3 regions of the Romboutsia sp. Marseille-P6047 genome follow, and region 2 is predicted to be linked to each of the others. Evidence: riboswitches for the same ligand, from Rfam matches in the RefSeq annotation. Region 2 holds a riboswitch; each other region holds the start of a gene.
What was found. Region 2 has a riboswitch for cyclic di-GMP ahead of EIH23_RS06820 (NPCBM/NEW2 domain-containing protein). Riboswitches for the same ligand answer to the same signal wherever they lie in the genome.
Positions count from the first base shown of each region.

Region 1 (5,103 bases), on a different contig from region 2:
ATATGATTTTTCATTATAATAATATATTATTTTCTTATATTCCCTTTATAAATCTATCGAGTTATAATATTTTTCCCTGTTTATAACCTCTTGATTATCATTATTAATTTCTATATATACAGGACCTGTTGAGAATTCAATCTTTCATTAGCTTTAAATGTTTTATTTATTTCTAAACCTATGTAATATAAATTACCTGTATCACCTTTAGTTATTATATGCTCTCCTACTTCTAATTCCATTTCTATAACTCCGTTATTTGCAGTATATTCTTGTCCATCAATCACCACGTCTTTATTAAATGTTGAATTTAATACCAATATAAGTTTTGAATTATTTTCAGTTATAAATTTAATACTTGTTGAAGACTCCATTTTTAAGCATTTAGTAAGTTTTAAATCATTATATTTTACTGTTCCTTTCGTACTTGAAAGATTTCCTGATATATCAAAGAAGTTACTACTTTTATTATCCGTTGTAAAGTTATGCTTAACTATTATTGATTCATCAGGAGTCGATGGTGTTTGATCTACTTCTGGTTTTTCCGGTTCTTCTGGTGTAACTGGTGGAATTTCTTCAGGTTGTTGTGGTTCATCTGGTATTACTGGCTCTAATGTTTCTATTGATCCACCACCAATAGAAATTAATTGACTTTTGTATCCTTTGATTGCATTCATTAACTCTATATTTACGCTAGAACTAATATCATCAGCACTTGTAAATTTCCACTCAAAATCTCCACCATTTACTCTTCCTGAATAGTTTGTAACAATACCTCTTACATCTTCTATATTATCTGGAGTATACTCATACATTTTAGAACTTGTATCAAAGTTATTATATGTATTTGCTCCACTTAAAGTCTTATATGTACTTGGAACTATTTCATTTCTCGAAATTGCTAAATAAGCATCAAACTGTGTTGAATTTTGACTTGCATATACAATTCTTGATTCACCTGATATCTTGTTGTTATATGCTTTGATCATACCACCAGATTCACCTGAGAAGTTTCCTTTACCATTTCCATATATATCACTGCCTTGTAATGAAATAAGCATTGGATATTTAGTATTTCTAAAATCACTAGCTTCTACGAAAGCTGAACTGCCTTTAGTTACCCCAACTCCATATTTTGAATTTCCATCAAAATAATTATTATAAATATGCACTGTACCGACTCTTATTCTAGGATGCCTTGAGTCTGAATGATCAAACCAATTATGATGATACGTTACAAAAAACTCTTCAGTATCACTCATTCCACAAAGTGAAGCTTTACCTGAATCATAAAAATGGTTGTATGAAATTGTTACATAGGTTGATTTTCCCTTAACATCAGCTGAACCATCTCCTTTTGCCTGGTCTACATCACTTCCTGCACTTCCATAGAATATATCATTATTATGAATCCATATATTCTCATTCCCTGTATCCAGTGAAATTGCATCATCTGGGAATAACATTATACCAACATTTCTTAATTCTACATTATGAGAATCTCTAATTAAAAATCCCTATTTATATACTGTAGTATCCTCTCCTACACCTTCAAAAGTAACATTATATATTCCCTTTAATTGTAAATATCCACTTGAATTAAGTCCTATAATATCTGATCCTTTTATTTCTCCAATCATACGTATTATTAAAGGTGTTTTATCATAACCTTTTGGACGTTTTGATAGTATATCTACTATACCTGTACATTTAGTTTTACTCCCTTTGCTATTAGTAATAACATCTAACGTTACTGTATTAACATTTTCTGATGTTATATATATTATTTTTGAATCATTCTTAACTGTTCCATTATCATTATATCCTCCTGAGCTAGTCTTCATAGGAGATTCTTTAGAGAACCCAAAACCTTCTCTTGTATGATTTTTAACTTCTATATCTGTTATTATTCCTTGTAAAGATACCTCTTCTTTATTATCTATTGTAGGAATTACTTTTATAATGTATTCGCCTTCTGAAAGACCCAGTATATCTGCTCTAAAATATGATGAGTATTGCCTTATTAGTTCATCGTCTATTTTTTTATATTTATAATATGATTCAGATGCTAGCTTATAATAAACATTATACCCTTTAGCCTCTTTTATCGGCTTCCATTCAACACTTATACTTTCTAACCATCCTTTACTTTCTAATATAGAAACTTTGCTTAATTGAGTTATATGGCCTGTATTATTCTCTATTGCACTTGCAATAATAGCTACATTAGTAGATATTATTGACGCTATAGTCATAGATGCTATAGCTTTTGATAAAATTTTCATCTTCAAATTTAAATCTCCCTTTTATAAATTTATTGTAGCTAAGGGTATTCCGATAAAATCTTAATTCTTTAGTTTTATTTTGCAATAAAAAAACTATCCTAACTTAAGAAAGAGGATAGTTTCCATATAAATCATTACAACCTAATCTATATTTAATTAAATATATTAAATAAATATAATCTTATTTTATAAGAACAAAGAATAAATATTCTTCGGCAACTGGCTGGCATAGTAATAATTACCTTAGCCCCTTTAGCTTTGCGTCTTTGGATTTCTCCAAATTTGCCATTATTTTATTGTAAAAACAATTTATCATATATTTATATCTATTTCAATAGAATATCTTTATAAGAATAACAATACTAGAAAATTTTTCTAGTATTGTTATTCTTATTATGTTCCGCAATAAGTTCTATAAGGACAATTTGATGGCTTAGGTAATTTAGAATACTCTTCTTGTTTTTTTGAATGTTCATATGGTTTAGATAGAACCTCAAGAAGTCTTTTCATAACATTAAGATTACCTTTATTAGCAGCATCAAGAGCTTCTTCAACTCTATGATTTCTTGGAATTACAGCTGGATTTGAATTCATCATTAGTCCTTTAACCATTTCTTTTGACTTTCCTTGTCTTTGTAATCTTTCCTGCCATAATTTATACCAATATTTAAATTCCTGACTATTATACATTGAACTTTCTTTATTATTATCAAATGTTAATGAGATAAATGTATTAGTATAATCTTCATTATACTTCTCCATCATATTAAGCAAATCTTTAATAATAGATTTATCTTCAACCTCTTCATCAAATAATCCAAGCTTAGACCTCATTATAGATATCCAATTTGAATAATATATCTCAGAAAAGTTAGAAATAGCATTTTGAGCTATTTGTATAGCTTTATTCCTATCTTCATTTAGCAACGGTAATAATGATTCTGCAAATCTACATAAGTTCCACTCTGTCATAATAGGTTGATTTTTATATGAATATCTTCCATTTCTATCTATAGAACTAAATACAGTATTAGGATTGTATTCATCCATAAATGCACATGGCCCATAGTCAATTGTTTCTCCACTTATAGTCATATTATCCGTATTCATAACTCCATGTATAAAACCTACACATTGCCACTTAGAAACAAGACTTGCTTGAGATTTTATAACCTCATTAAGTAGATTAATATATTTATTACTATCATCTTTGATATGAGGAAAATGTCTTTTTAAACAGTAATCAGCTAAATCTTTAAGTTGTTGGTGTGACCCAAAGCTCGATACATATTGAAATGTACCAAATCTAATATGACTTGAAGCAACTCTAGTTAATATTGCACCTTTTTTTATATCTTCTCTAATCACTGGATCACCAGTTTTAACTACAGCTAAGCTACGCGTAGTAGGAATTCCGAGTCCATACATTGCTTCGCTTATTATATATTCTCTAAGCATTGGAGCAAGTGCCGCTCTTCCATCTCCTCCACGAGAGTATGGAGTTTTTCCTGAACCTTTAAGTTGAATATCATATCTTTCACCTAACGGTGTTATTTGCTCTCCTATTAATAAAGCTCTTCCATCACCTAGTATTGTAAAGTGCCCAAACTGGTGACCTCCATATGCTTGAGCAATATATTCTCCACCTTCTATTTTCTTATTTCCTGAGAATATTAAAGTTCCTTCATAACTTTTTAAGGAATCAATATTAAAACCTAAATTTTTTGCCAATTGCTCATTTAATATAATTAACTTTGGTGATGATACTGGATCTATATTAATTTTACTATAAAAAAAATCAGATAAATTTATATACGTATTATCAAAATTCCATCCCATGTTATTTGCATTTTTTATATAAGTCATTTTTCCTCCTTTATTTTAATTTAGATTTATTAATTAATATACCCTTATTAATCATTTCAAATAATCTTATTTAACACAAATCTTTAATCCTTTTTTTGTAATTTTAGACAGTAAAATTTAATTATAAAACTCAACTGTATTTTCACTTATAATGTTCATAACGATAATATAAAACAAACTAAAAGTCACTCTGATTTAATCAGAGTGACTTTTAGTTTGTTTTTAAATTTATTAAAAACATTTTTCTTTTACATTGTCTACTTCGATTTGTTCTCCGTTAGATTCTATAACTCTTTTATACCAAAAGTATGAATCTTTACGTAACCTCTTCATAGTACCATTACCTTCATTATCACGATCTACATATATCATACCATATCTCTTCTTCATTTCGCCTGTAGTAAATGATACTAAATCTATTATTCCCCATGGGGGATATCCCATTAAGTCTACTCCATCATAATTTACAGCTTTTTTAATTTCTTCTATATGTTGTTTTAAATAATCTATACGATTTATATCATGAATTTCTTCATTTTCTTCAACTACATCTACTGCTCCAAATCCATTTTCAACTATAAACATAGGCAGTTGATATCTATCATATATACGATTTAATGTATATCTTAGACCAACTGGATCTATTGCCCATCCCCAATCACTAGATTTTATATATGGATTTTCAACGCCATTTTCTAATCCACCATTCACTATATCTCCAGTATTATCATTATGTACATCAGATTTAACTGTCGTAGACATATAATAACTAAATCCTATATAATCAACTGTTCCTTTACGAAGTATTTCTTCATCTCCTTCTTGTATACCTATATCATATCCTTGTCTTTCAAATTCTTTTACTGCATAACTTGGATAATATCCACGAGTATGGACATCTAAGAAGAAGAATCTTTGACGCATAGCTTCCTCTGCAGCCATTATATCATCT
Region 1 covers NZ_UWOT01000008.1:65,305-70,407, forward strand. The annotation lists gene EIH23_RS16615 (pectate lyase family protein) at 111-1,508, opposite strand; gene EIH23_RS16620 (hypothetical protein) at 1,518-2,291, opposite strand; cyclic di-GMP riboswitch class I at 2,497-2,582, opposite strand; gene EIH23_RS09805 (protein adenylyltransferase SelO) at 2,679-4,151, opposite strand; gene EIH23_RS09810 (6-phospho-beta-glucosidase) at 4,383-5,103, opposite strand, start outside.
Region 1: another riboswitch for cyclic di-GMP. It lies ahead of EIH23_RS16620 (hypothetical protein); the one in region 2 lies ahead of EIH23_RS06820 (NPCBM/NEW2 domain-containing protein).

Region 2 (5,103 bases):
TATAAAAGTGATATTTATTTTGGTGAATTGAGTGAAGATATGTTAGATAGAAATAAGTTAGAGTTAGATAAGGATTATAATTTATATGAATTAGGTAAAAAGGCAGGTCATATTGTTCTTTATATTCAAGATGAAGATGTTAGTTTTAAAAAAGCTAGTGAAATTTTACTTGATATAAAATCTATGCTTGATAAGCAAAGTGTATCATTTTATTCTATTGATTTTACTTTACAAAAGCCGAGAAATGAAAATGGAGAATTAAGTTCAGATGATAGCTATATAAGTGTAGAAAAGTTTTTATATAAAGATATATATGAAGAGGATTTAGAAAATCGTGTATTAAAAAGTTACGAAGATTTACAGAAGTATTATAAAGAACAAGATTTGAAAAAGGAAGAAATATTAAATTAAAAAAGACAGGTTCCGATTCCTGTCTTTTTTAGTGGAGAATTATAAAAAATACAAAAGATATTGTTATATTTAAATCATTAACATAAATACAAATATTATACATATAAAATAAAAATATTTATATTAATTTAATAATAAATAAAAAAAGAAACTTTTAATAAAAGCATCTTAATTGATGAATTTAACAACCTTTGATATAATTAATATCTAGAATTAATAAAAAATTACTAACAAATAGTAAGGTATAATTATAAAATGAAAAAAATACAAATATACACAGATGGCGGATGCCGAGGCAATGGTAAAAAATCAAACATAGGTGCATGAGGAGCGTACCTAATATATGGAGAACATACAAAAGAAATAAGTGGAGGAAGTAAAGAAACTACAAATAATATAATGGAACTAATGGGATGTATAGAAAGTTTAAAAGCAGTAAAGAAAAAGAATATACCAGTAGAGGTATATGTAGATAGTTCCTATGTATTAAATGGAATAACATCTTGGATTTATGGATGGAAAAGAAATAATTGGATATCATCAAATAAAGAACCTGTTAAAAATAAAGAATTATGGATTGAACTAGATAATTTAAAAAATCAATTTAAAGATATAAAATTTATAAAGGTAAAAGGTCACTCCAGCTGCATAGTAAACAATAAAGCAGATGAACTATGTAATAAATACATGGATAAAATGCTAAAATAAATATAATTAATATTAAAGCTTTATTACGCTAAAGACTATATATAGATTTATTTTTTATAAATCTATATATAGTCTTTTATTTAAAAACTAACTATTAAAAATAGAAAATCATAGATAATAATTAAAGTAGTATATATTCACAAGAAAAAACCACTTTTAAATTAAATATATTTCTAATTTATATGAAAAGGAGAATATAAATTCATGACAGATAAGAAACAAGTTCCACATGATAAAAGTTTAGATAATACTATTGACCTATTGCAAGAAGGATACTTGTTTATTAAAAATAGGATTGAACAATATCATTCTGACATATTTGAGACTCATTTACTTGGTCAAAAAGTAATTTGTATTACAGGAGAAGAGGCAGCAAAACTTTTTTATAATCCAAAATTATTTTATAGAAAGAATGTTTGTATTACTAGATGTTTATGGTATTAATCATGATTCTAGGGTATGGAATGAACCTTATAAATTTTATCCTGAGCGTTTTAGAGATCGAAAGGAAAATTTATTTAACTTTATACCTCAATGTGGAAGTGACCCATCAAAAGGGCATAGATGTCCAGGTGAAGGAATTACTATTGAAATAATGAAAGCTAGTTTAGATTTTCTTGTTAATAGTATTGAGTATGACGTTTTAGATCAGGATTTAAGTTATAGTATAGAAAAATACCTACTTTACCTGGAGGTAAATTTATAATGAGTAACATAAGAAGAAAGATATAAAGTGACTAAAAAATATATATAACTTTAATTAAATTTAAAATATAACTAAAGTCTATCAAGTAGATAGACCTTTTTTAGTGTATATACATATTTATTTAAAATGAGATTAATATAATTAAAATATATAGATTATAAAAATAACATTGTGATTACTGTAAAAATATGGTAGAATAAATTAAAATTTCATAGGCAAATCTAGAGAAATCTAGAGACGCAAAGCTAAAGGGGCTAAGGTTAATTATTAACTATGCCAGCCAGTTGCCGAAGAATACAAATTCTTTGTTCGTATAAAAATCTTATGCTCACTTATGGTAAAAGATAATTTTATGATGTTTACTTTTGATGGCAACTATCCTTTTTGAGGGTAGTTTTTTTATTAAAAATAATAATAGAATTAAATTTTTAGGCTTGGTAGTACAACCCTTAGTTACAAGAAATATAAAACTAGAATAATAGTCGAGGGAAATATTATGAAGAAAAAAATATCAGCAATACTAGTAGCATCAATTGTAGTAAGCAATGCCTCTCCAGCATTAAATGTATATGCTAATGAAGTGGTAAAAGAAAAAGTTCAAGCAGTAGAAGAAAAAGTAGTAAGTGAAGCAAAAATATCGGCCTTTAATTTAAGTGAATACACTAATTTTGAGGGTTACAATTCAGAGTTTAAAATTCTAAGAGAAGAAATCAAATCAATATCTAACAATGGTGGTCAATATGGATCAAGTTCTATAGATAAAGCTATAGATGGAAATCTTTCAACTCACTGGGAAACAGGAAAGTCAAACAGCTCAACTTTCCAAAATGAAGTTGTTGTAGAATTTAATGAAATAGAATCAATTGATAGAATTGCTTATGCAACAAGACAAGATGGAGCGAAAGGGAAAGGATTCCCAACTCAATTTGAAATATATGCTTCAACAACAGGAGAAGATTCAGATTTTGAATTAGTTTCTACAGGAGCACATTCATCAACTGGCAATATGATGGAATTTAAGTTTGATACTATAACAGCTAAGAAAGTTAAGTTTGTATTCAAAGAAGCAAATCAAGGATGGGCAAGTGCATCAGAGTTTTATTTCTATAGAGAAGATAAATCAATTGATAAGTTAAACTCTATATTTACAAATGAAAATATGAATGAAATAAGTGAAGAATTTAATACATTAGATAAATTATCTGATTTTGAAAATAAAGTCAAAAATCATCCGCTTTATGAAGAATTTAAAACATATATAAATAATGCAAGATTAATACTAGAAGGAAATAATGTAGAATATAAAGATGCCGTAATAAACAAATTTAAATCGTTTAACGATGAAGCTTTATTAGAATACAATAAATTATTTAAAATAAATCCTTCTTCTATAAGTACTAATGGTAGCCATTATGGAAGTAGTAATATAGAAAAAGCAATTGATGGAGATATAAATACTTCTTGGCACTCAGGAAAACAAAACAGCTCAAGCTTTATAAATGAAGTTATTATAAGCTTAGATAAACTTGAAACTTTAGATAGGGTAGTATATACAAGTTTAAACAGCAGAGGATTTGCTAATTCATTTGATATATATACTTCAAAAACAACTGAGGGAGATACATTTGAAAAAGTAACTTCAGGAAGTAGTAGTATAACAAAAGATTCTTTAGAAATAAAGTTTAATCCAACTGAGGCAAGAAGAGTTAAATTTGTATATAAACAATGTTATGAAAACTGGGCATTAGCATCTGAATTTGCTTTATATAAAGAAGATAAACTTAAGGATAAAATGGGAAGACTTTTTACAGATAATAGTATGAGTAAAGTTAGTGAAGAATTTAATACAGTAGATAAAATAAATGCATTAGAGGAAGAAGCTAAGTCACATCCATTCTATGAAGATTATAAAGAAGATTTAAGCAATGCTAGATTACTTGTTGATAATAGCAATGTTCAATACACTGATGCAAAAGTATCTAAATTTTTAGATATAAATAGCAAATTACTTTCAGGTTATGATGAGGTTTACAAATTAGATATAACCAAAATAAAATCAATAACTGCTAATGGCGGTCACTATGCAAGTGAAGTAATATCAAAAGCTATTGATGGAGATTTTAATACTAAGTGGCATTCAGGAAAACAAAACACAGATACATTTACGAATGAAGTTGTAATGGAGTTAGATGAACTTACAACATTAAATAGAATAGTTTATACAGCCCCTAGAGGTTCAAATAGAGGATTTGCACAAGAGTTTGAAGTTTATGCTTCTAGAACTACTAAAGGAGATAATTTTGAAAAAGTGTCTGCAGGATCATCTAGTGTTACTCAAGATTCAGTAGAAATAAGATTTAATCCAACTGAGTTTAAAAGAGTTAAATTTGTATTAAAAAAAGGATATGAAAATTGGGCTTGTGCAGCAGAAATTAGTTTATACAAGCAAGATGAAATATCAGAAAAAATGGAAAAATTATTTACAAATGGTTTATATAATCAGCTAAGTGAAGAGTTTAATTCAGTTGAAGCTATAAACAAATTAGAAGAAGAGTTATCAACGCATCCACTAAAAGAATTATATTCAAATGATATAGAATTAGCTAAAGATTTAGTAAATAATCCAGATAAATTTGAAAATGTGACTATTATAACAGCAGAACAAAGAGGAAAATATACTCAAGAAATTGGCATAAGAAGTATTAATGGTGCCGCATACTCTTCATTCCAATCAACAGGACTATATGTAACACAAGGTGAAGAAATTACAGTTTATGTTGAAGCTGATGAAAATGGAGTAATGCCTAGAATATGCTTTGGTCAATCTGGTAAAGGTCAAGGAGACTGGAGAAGATGGGCAAATCTACAACCAGGTAAAAATGTAATAAAAGCACCATCTGGAATAAATCCTAGTGCAGTATATATAGTAAACGATGCATTACCAAAAGACCAAGCTTTTGCTCCAAAGTTAAGAATTGAAGGTGGAAATAAGTTCCCTACATACATTCATGGAAAAACAGATGCAAATGAATTTGCAAATGAAGTAAAAGAATACGCACAAAAGGTTGAATATAATGATAATGCATTTACAAATGGAAACCCAGAAGGTAAAGTATTTAATATAGTAGAGTTAGTATCTGAAAACTGTATAATAACAACTAGTGCAGCAGGTGCTGTAGAAGCTCTAAAAACAATGGAAAAAACTAATTTAACAGTAGAAGATACTATGAATGAATGGGAAGAAATGTATGATATGTTCCAAACATTCCAAGGCTTTG
Region 2 covers NZ_UWOT01000005.1:109,972-115,074, reverse strand. The annotation lists gene EIH23_RS06835 (YfjL-like protein) at 1-411, shown strand, start outside; gene EIH23_RS06830 (ribonuclease H family protein) at 751-1,119, shown strand; gene EIH23_RS16855 (hypothetical protein) at 1,324-1,563, shown strand; gene EIH23_RS16850 (cytochrome P450) at 1,532-1,825, shown strand; cyclic di-GMP riboswitch class I at 2,030-2,117, shown strand; gene EIH23_RS06820 (NPCBM/NEW2 domain-containing protein) at 2,322-5,103, shown strand, end outside.

Region 3 (5,103 bases), on a different contig from region 2:
TTCAAATGTTTCAATAAATGAAGGCATTACAAATATCATTAATATAGCTACTACTAATGCTGCCACTATAGCTAGTATTGCTGGATATATCATAGCTACCCTAACTTTATTATTTATTTTATTATCTTTTTCATATTGGTCTGACATTCGAAGCATTATTGTATCTAGATTTCCACTTTCTTCGCCAACTTCAATCATATTTATTAATAAATTTGGAAATGCATCTAAATGTTTTCCCATTGCATATGACAATGTTTCCCCCCTCTTAACATCATCTTCTACGATTTTTATAATATCTTTAAGTTTTTTATTTGTAGTTTGTTGAGCTAATATTTCTAATGCAGAGTTTACTGTTAATCCAGCATCTAACATTGTATAAAACTGTCTACAAAATATAGCTATATCTTTTATAGTTATTTTTTGAAAGATATTTATCTCTATATTTTTACTTTCTATTTTTTCTTCTATTTTTAGTGGGTAATACCCATTCGAACGCAACATATCCGTTACTTCAAATTTAGATTTTGATTCATGTATACCAGTTATCTTTTCTCCTGAAGGGCTTATAGCTCTATATTCAAATTTAGGCACTTTATATCATCCCTTTCTTATATATTTTTTATCATAGTTATCGAAGCAAGTTCATTAACTGTTGTTATTCCATTAAGAACTAGTTTTTTACAATTCTCTTCCAATGTCTCCATGCCATTTTTAATTGCTATATCTTTAAGACCATTTGGATCTCTACTTATATTTATATAATCTCTATGTTCTCTTGATATCTCCATAATTTCATAAATACCAGTTCTCCCTAGATATCCTGTATAATTGCAATTTCCACAACCTAATCCTCTATATAGTAAAAGTTCCTCATCATCATTCTTACCTAGTATTCTTTTTTCATATGTAGTTGAACTATATTGTGATTTACAATGCGGGCATATCTTTTTTACAAGTCTTTGAGCAATTACCCCAGAAATAGCTGTAGATACTAAGTATGGTTCTATATTCATATCAATTAATCTAGTTATTGTAGATGGCGCATCATTAGTATGCAATGTGCTTAAAACTAAATGTCCTGTTATGGCCGCTTTTGTTGCAACTTGAGCTGTTTCCTCATCTCTTATTTCCCCTATCATAACTATATCTGGATCTTGTCTTAATATACTTCTTAATCCACTAGCAAAAGTAAGGTTTGTTTTATTATTTACATTTACTTGATTTATTCCATTTAATGTATACTCTACAGGGTCCTCTATTGTAACAATATTTACTTCTGATGAATTTAATTCACTTAAAATAGTGTATAATGTAGTAGATTTACCACTTCCAGTCGGACCTGTAACTAATACAATTCCATGCGGACTTGATATAATTCTCTCTAATCTTTTAATATTTTCATCATCCATTCCTAGGTATTCTTTTCCCACCTTAAAATTACTTCTATCTAATACCCTTATAACTACTTTTTCTCCATTTACAACTGGAAGTATAGATATTCTTAAATCAACCTTTTTTCCAGATATTTTGGCTATTACTCTACCATCTTGAGGTATTCTTTTTTCAGTTATGTTTAAATTTGATAATATTTTAATTCTAGTAACTAATGGACCTAAACTTTCTTTTGGAAGTGTATTTATATTACGTAACTGACCATCAATTCTATATCTTATTCTTATTTCATTTTCAAAAGGTTCAATATGTATATCTGAAGCTCTCATTTCAACTGCATTGGCAAATAAGTACTCTACCATTTTTACAGCCGGAGCACTTTTTACATCATCTAAATCTTCTACATTAATAGATATATATTGTGATTCTAAACTTTCTCTTGATAATTCTTCTGCTGCTAAGTTCATTTTTTCTGAACTATAGTGAACTTGAATAAATTTGCTTATACTCGCTTTATCACTTATATATGATTCAACTTCAAATCCTGTAGATATAGATATGTCATCTACTGCATATATATTAAGTGGATCTGAAAAAGCAATTTTTAATTTATTTTCTTCAATCCCAAAAGGGATTAATGTATATTTTTCACATAATCCTTGAGAAAGTAACTTAATAACCCTTTTATCAAATTCTATCTCATTCAAATTAACTTTTTTTATACCTGTTTGTTTCTCTATAGCATCAATAATATCTTTTTCTTCTAATATATTAAGCTCGACTATAATCTCACCTAATTTTTTACCCATAGTTTTTTGAGCTTTTAAAACTTGAGCTAGTTGATATGATGTTATCTTTTCTGCTTCTACTAAAATATCACCTAAACGCCTTTTAGTGTAACTAACCATATATTCACCTCTTTTGTAAAATACTATATTTATATACTACTTTCGTACCATTAAAATTATTCTTTTGCATGATACATTATACCATTTTTTCCCTATGTCTATCTATTTATGTAATAAAAAAGGCCATATTATAATCAAAACAAAATTTGTTATAATATAGCCGGTTGCACTACTATCTCAGTATACCTAAAGTGCCCATATATAAGATATACTTCTTTGATTTCTACTTTTTATTAACTTCTTTCTATAAAAAATATATACCATTTTCCACTTTTTAACAATACATATTTATACTTTAGTATAAATATTACTAAATTCTAAATAATAATTTATATAAAAAAAGACTCGCTCCAAAATAACTTTGGATACAAGCCTTTTTTAATTTAATTAAAATAAAACACTTATAGATTCGTTAGAGAATATCTTCTTTATAGCATCTCCAAATAAAGGAGCTACAGTAAGTTCTTTTATCTTATCTATTTTCTTTTCTTCAGGAAGTTGTATAGTATCTAATACTATTAACTCACTTATAGCAGAATTTTCTATTCTTTCTATAGCCGGTCCTGATAATACTCCGTGAGTACAACAAGCATATATATCTTTCGCTCCAAATTCTTTAAGAGCATTAGCTGCATTAGTTATTGTTCCAGCTGTATCTATCATATCATCTAACAGGATAACATTCTTTCCTTTAATATCTCCTATTATATTCATAACTTCACAGACATTAGCCTTTGGTCTTCTCTTATCGATTATAGCTAATGGAACATCTCCGTCTAATGTTGTTGCAAATTTTCTAGATCTTGTAACACTTCCTAAATCAGGTGAAACTACTACTAAATCTTCTATTTTCTTCTCATTAAAGTAGTTAGCTAATATGCTTCCACCTAATAAGTGATCTAGTGGTATATCAAAGTATCCTTGTATCTGTGCTGCATGTAAATCCATTGTTAATACTCTATCTGCACCTGCAGCTGTTATTAAGTTCGCAACTAACTTAGCTGTGATTGGATCTCTAGATTTCGCTTTTCTATCTTGTCTTGCATATCCGTAGTAAGGGATTACTGCTGTTATTCTACCTGCTGATGCTCTTCTAAGCGCATCTATCATTATTAATAATTCCATTAAGTTGTCATTAACTGGACTGTTAGTTGATTGAACTACGAAAACATCGCATCCTCTCACCGTCTCATTCATGTTTACAGATATTTCTCCATCACTGAATGTTCCTACTTGACAGTCTGATACAGGTACTCCTATATAATCAGCTATCTTTTGTGCTAACTCTTTAGACGAGTTTCCTGAAATTATTTTAATTTCACTTCCGCTAGTATTCATTGCCTATCCTCCCGAAAAATTTAAACTATTGATATATATTGTGTATTTATATTTAAAATTTTTAGACTAAACTAAAAATAATAATCAAACTTATTTGTTGTCTCTAGCTCTTTTCTTTTCTACCCAACCTTCTTTAACAACTTGTCTTTCTCTTGCAATTGCTAAAGCTCCATTTGGCACATCATTAGTTATTGTTGAACCTGTAGCTATGTAACCATCTTCTTCAACTGTTACTGGAGCTACTAAGTTTGAATTTGAACCAACAAATGCTCCATCTTTTACTACAGATTTAAATTTATTTTTCCCATCATAGTTAACAAATACTACTCCACATCCTATATTTACATTTTTACCTACATGTGCATCTCCTATGTAAGATAAATGTGAAGCCTTTGAGTGATCTTCTATAGTAGCATTTTTCACTTCTACGAAATCACCTATTTTTACATGGTTCCCTATATTACTCTTTGGTCTAAGATAAGCATATGGTCCAACTGTTGTATTTTCTCCAACTATACTATCAACTATTGTTGAGTTTTTTACTTCTGTATTATCTCCAATTGTTGAATTTTCTATAGATGAATTCATCTCTATTGTACAGTTGCATCCTATTTTAGTGTTTCCTTTTAACATTACCCCTGGATAAATAATAGTGTCATTTCCTATTTCTACATCAGACTCTATGTATGTAGAGTTAGTATCTATTATAGTTACACCATTAACCATATGAGCTTCATTTATTCTTTTTCTCATTATTGCTTCTGCTTTTGATAATTCAACTCTAGAGTTTACTCCCATAAGTTCTTCTATTGTAGAACCATTGTAAGCTCCTACTTTTTGACCTTTATCTCTCATTATATATATTGTATCTGTTAAGTAGTATTCGCCTTGAGCATTATTATTATCTATTAAATCTAAAGCTTCTCTTAAAGATTTTCCATTGAAGCAGTAGATTCCTGAATTTATTTCATTAACTGCTTTTTCATCTTCATTAGCATCTTTTTGTTCTACTATTTTTAATAAATCTTCATTGCTATCTCTTATTATTCTTCCATACCCAGTTGGATTGTCTACCTTAGTTGTTAAAACTGTTGCATGATATCCATTTTCTAAGTGATATGAGAATAATCTATTTAATGTATCTTCCTTTATTAGTGGAGTATCTCCACATAAAACTACTATAGTATCTTCATCTTTTATATATTCTTTAGCCATCTTAACAGCATGTCCAGTACCTAGTTGCTCTGTTTGCATTGCTATCATAGTATCTTTTGGTAATCTTTCTTTTACAACTTCACTTTCGTGACCTAAGATAGCAACTATGTCATTTACTCCTGATTTTTTAGAAACATTTATAACGTGGTTTACCATTTCTTTTCCACATACTTTATGTATTACCTTAGGATATTTAGACTTCATTCTAGTCCCTTTTCCTGCAGCAAGAATTATAGCTTTAAAATTCATA
Region 3 covers NZ_UWOT01000013.1:64,266-69,368, forward strand. The annotation lists gene EIH23_RS12560 (type II secretion system F family protein) at 1-591, opposite strand, end outside; gene EIH23_RS12565 (GspE/PulE family protein) at 609-2,300, opposite strand; cyclic di-GMP riboswitch class II at 2,450-2,534, opposite strand; gene EIH23_RS12570 (ribose-phosphate diphosphokinase) at 2,688-3,638, opposite strand; gene glmU (bifunctional UDP-N-acetylglucosamine diphosphorylase/glucosamine-1-phosphate N-acetyltransferase GlmU) at 3,729-5,102, opposite strand.
Region 3: another riboswitch for cyclic di-GMP. It lies ahead of EIH23_RS12565 (GspE/PulE family protein); the one in region 2 lies ahead of EIH23_RS06820 (NPCBM/NEW2 domain-containing protein).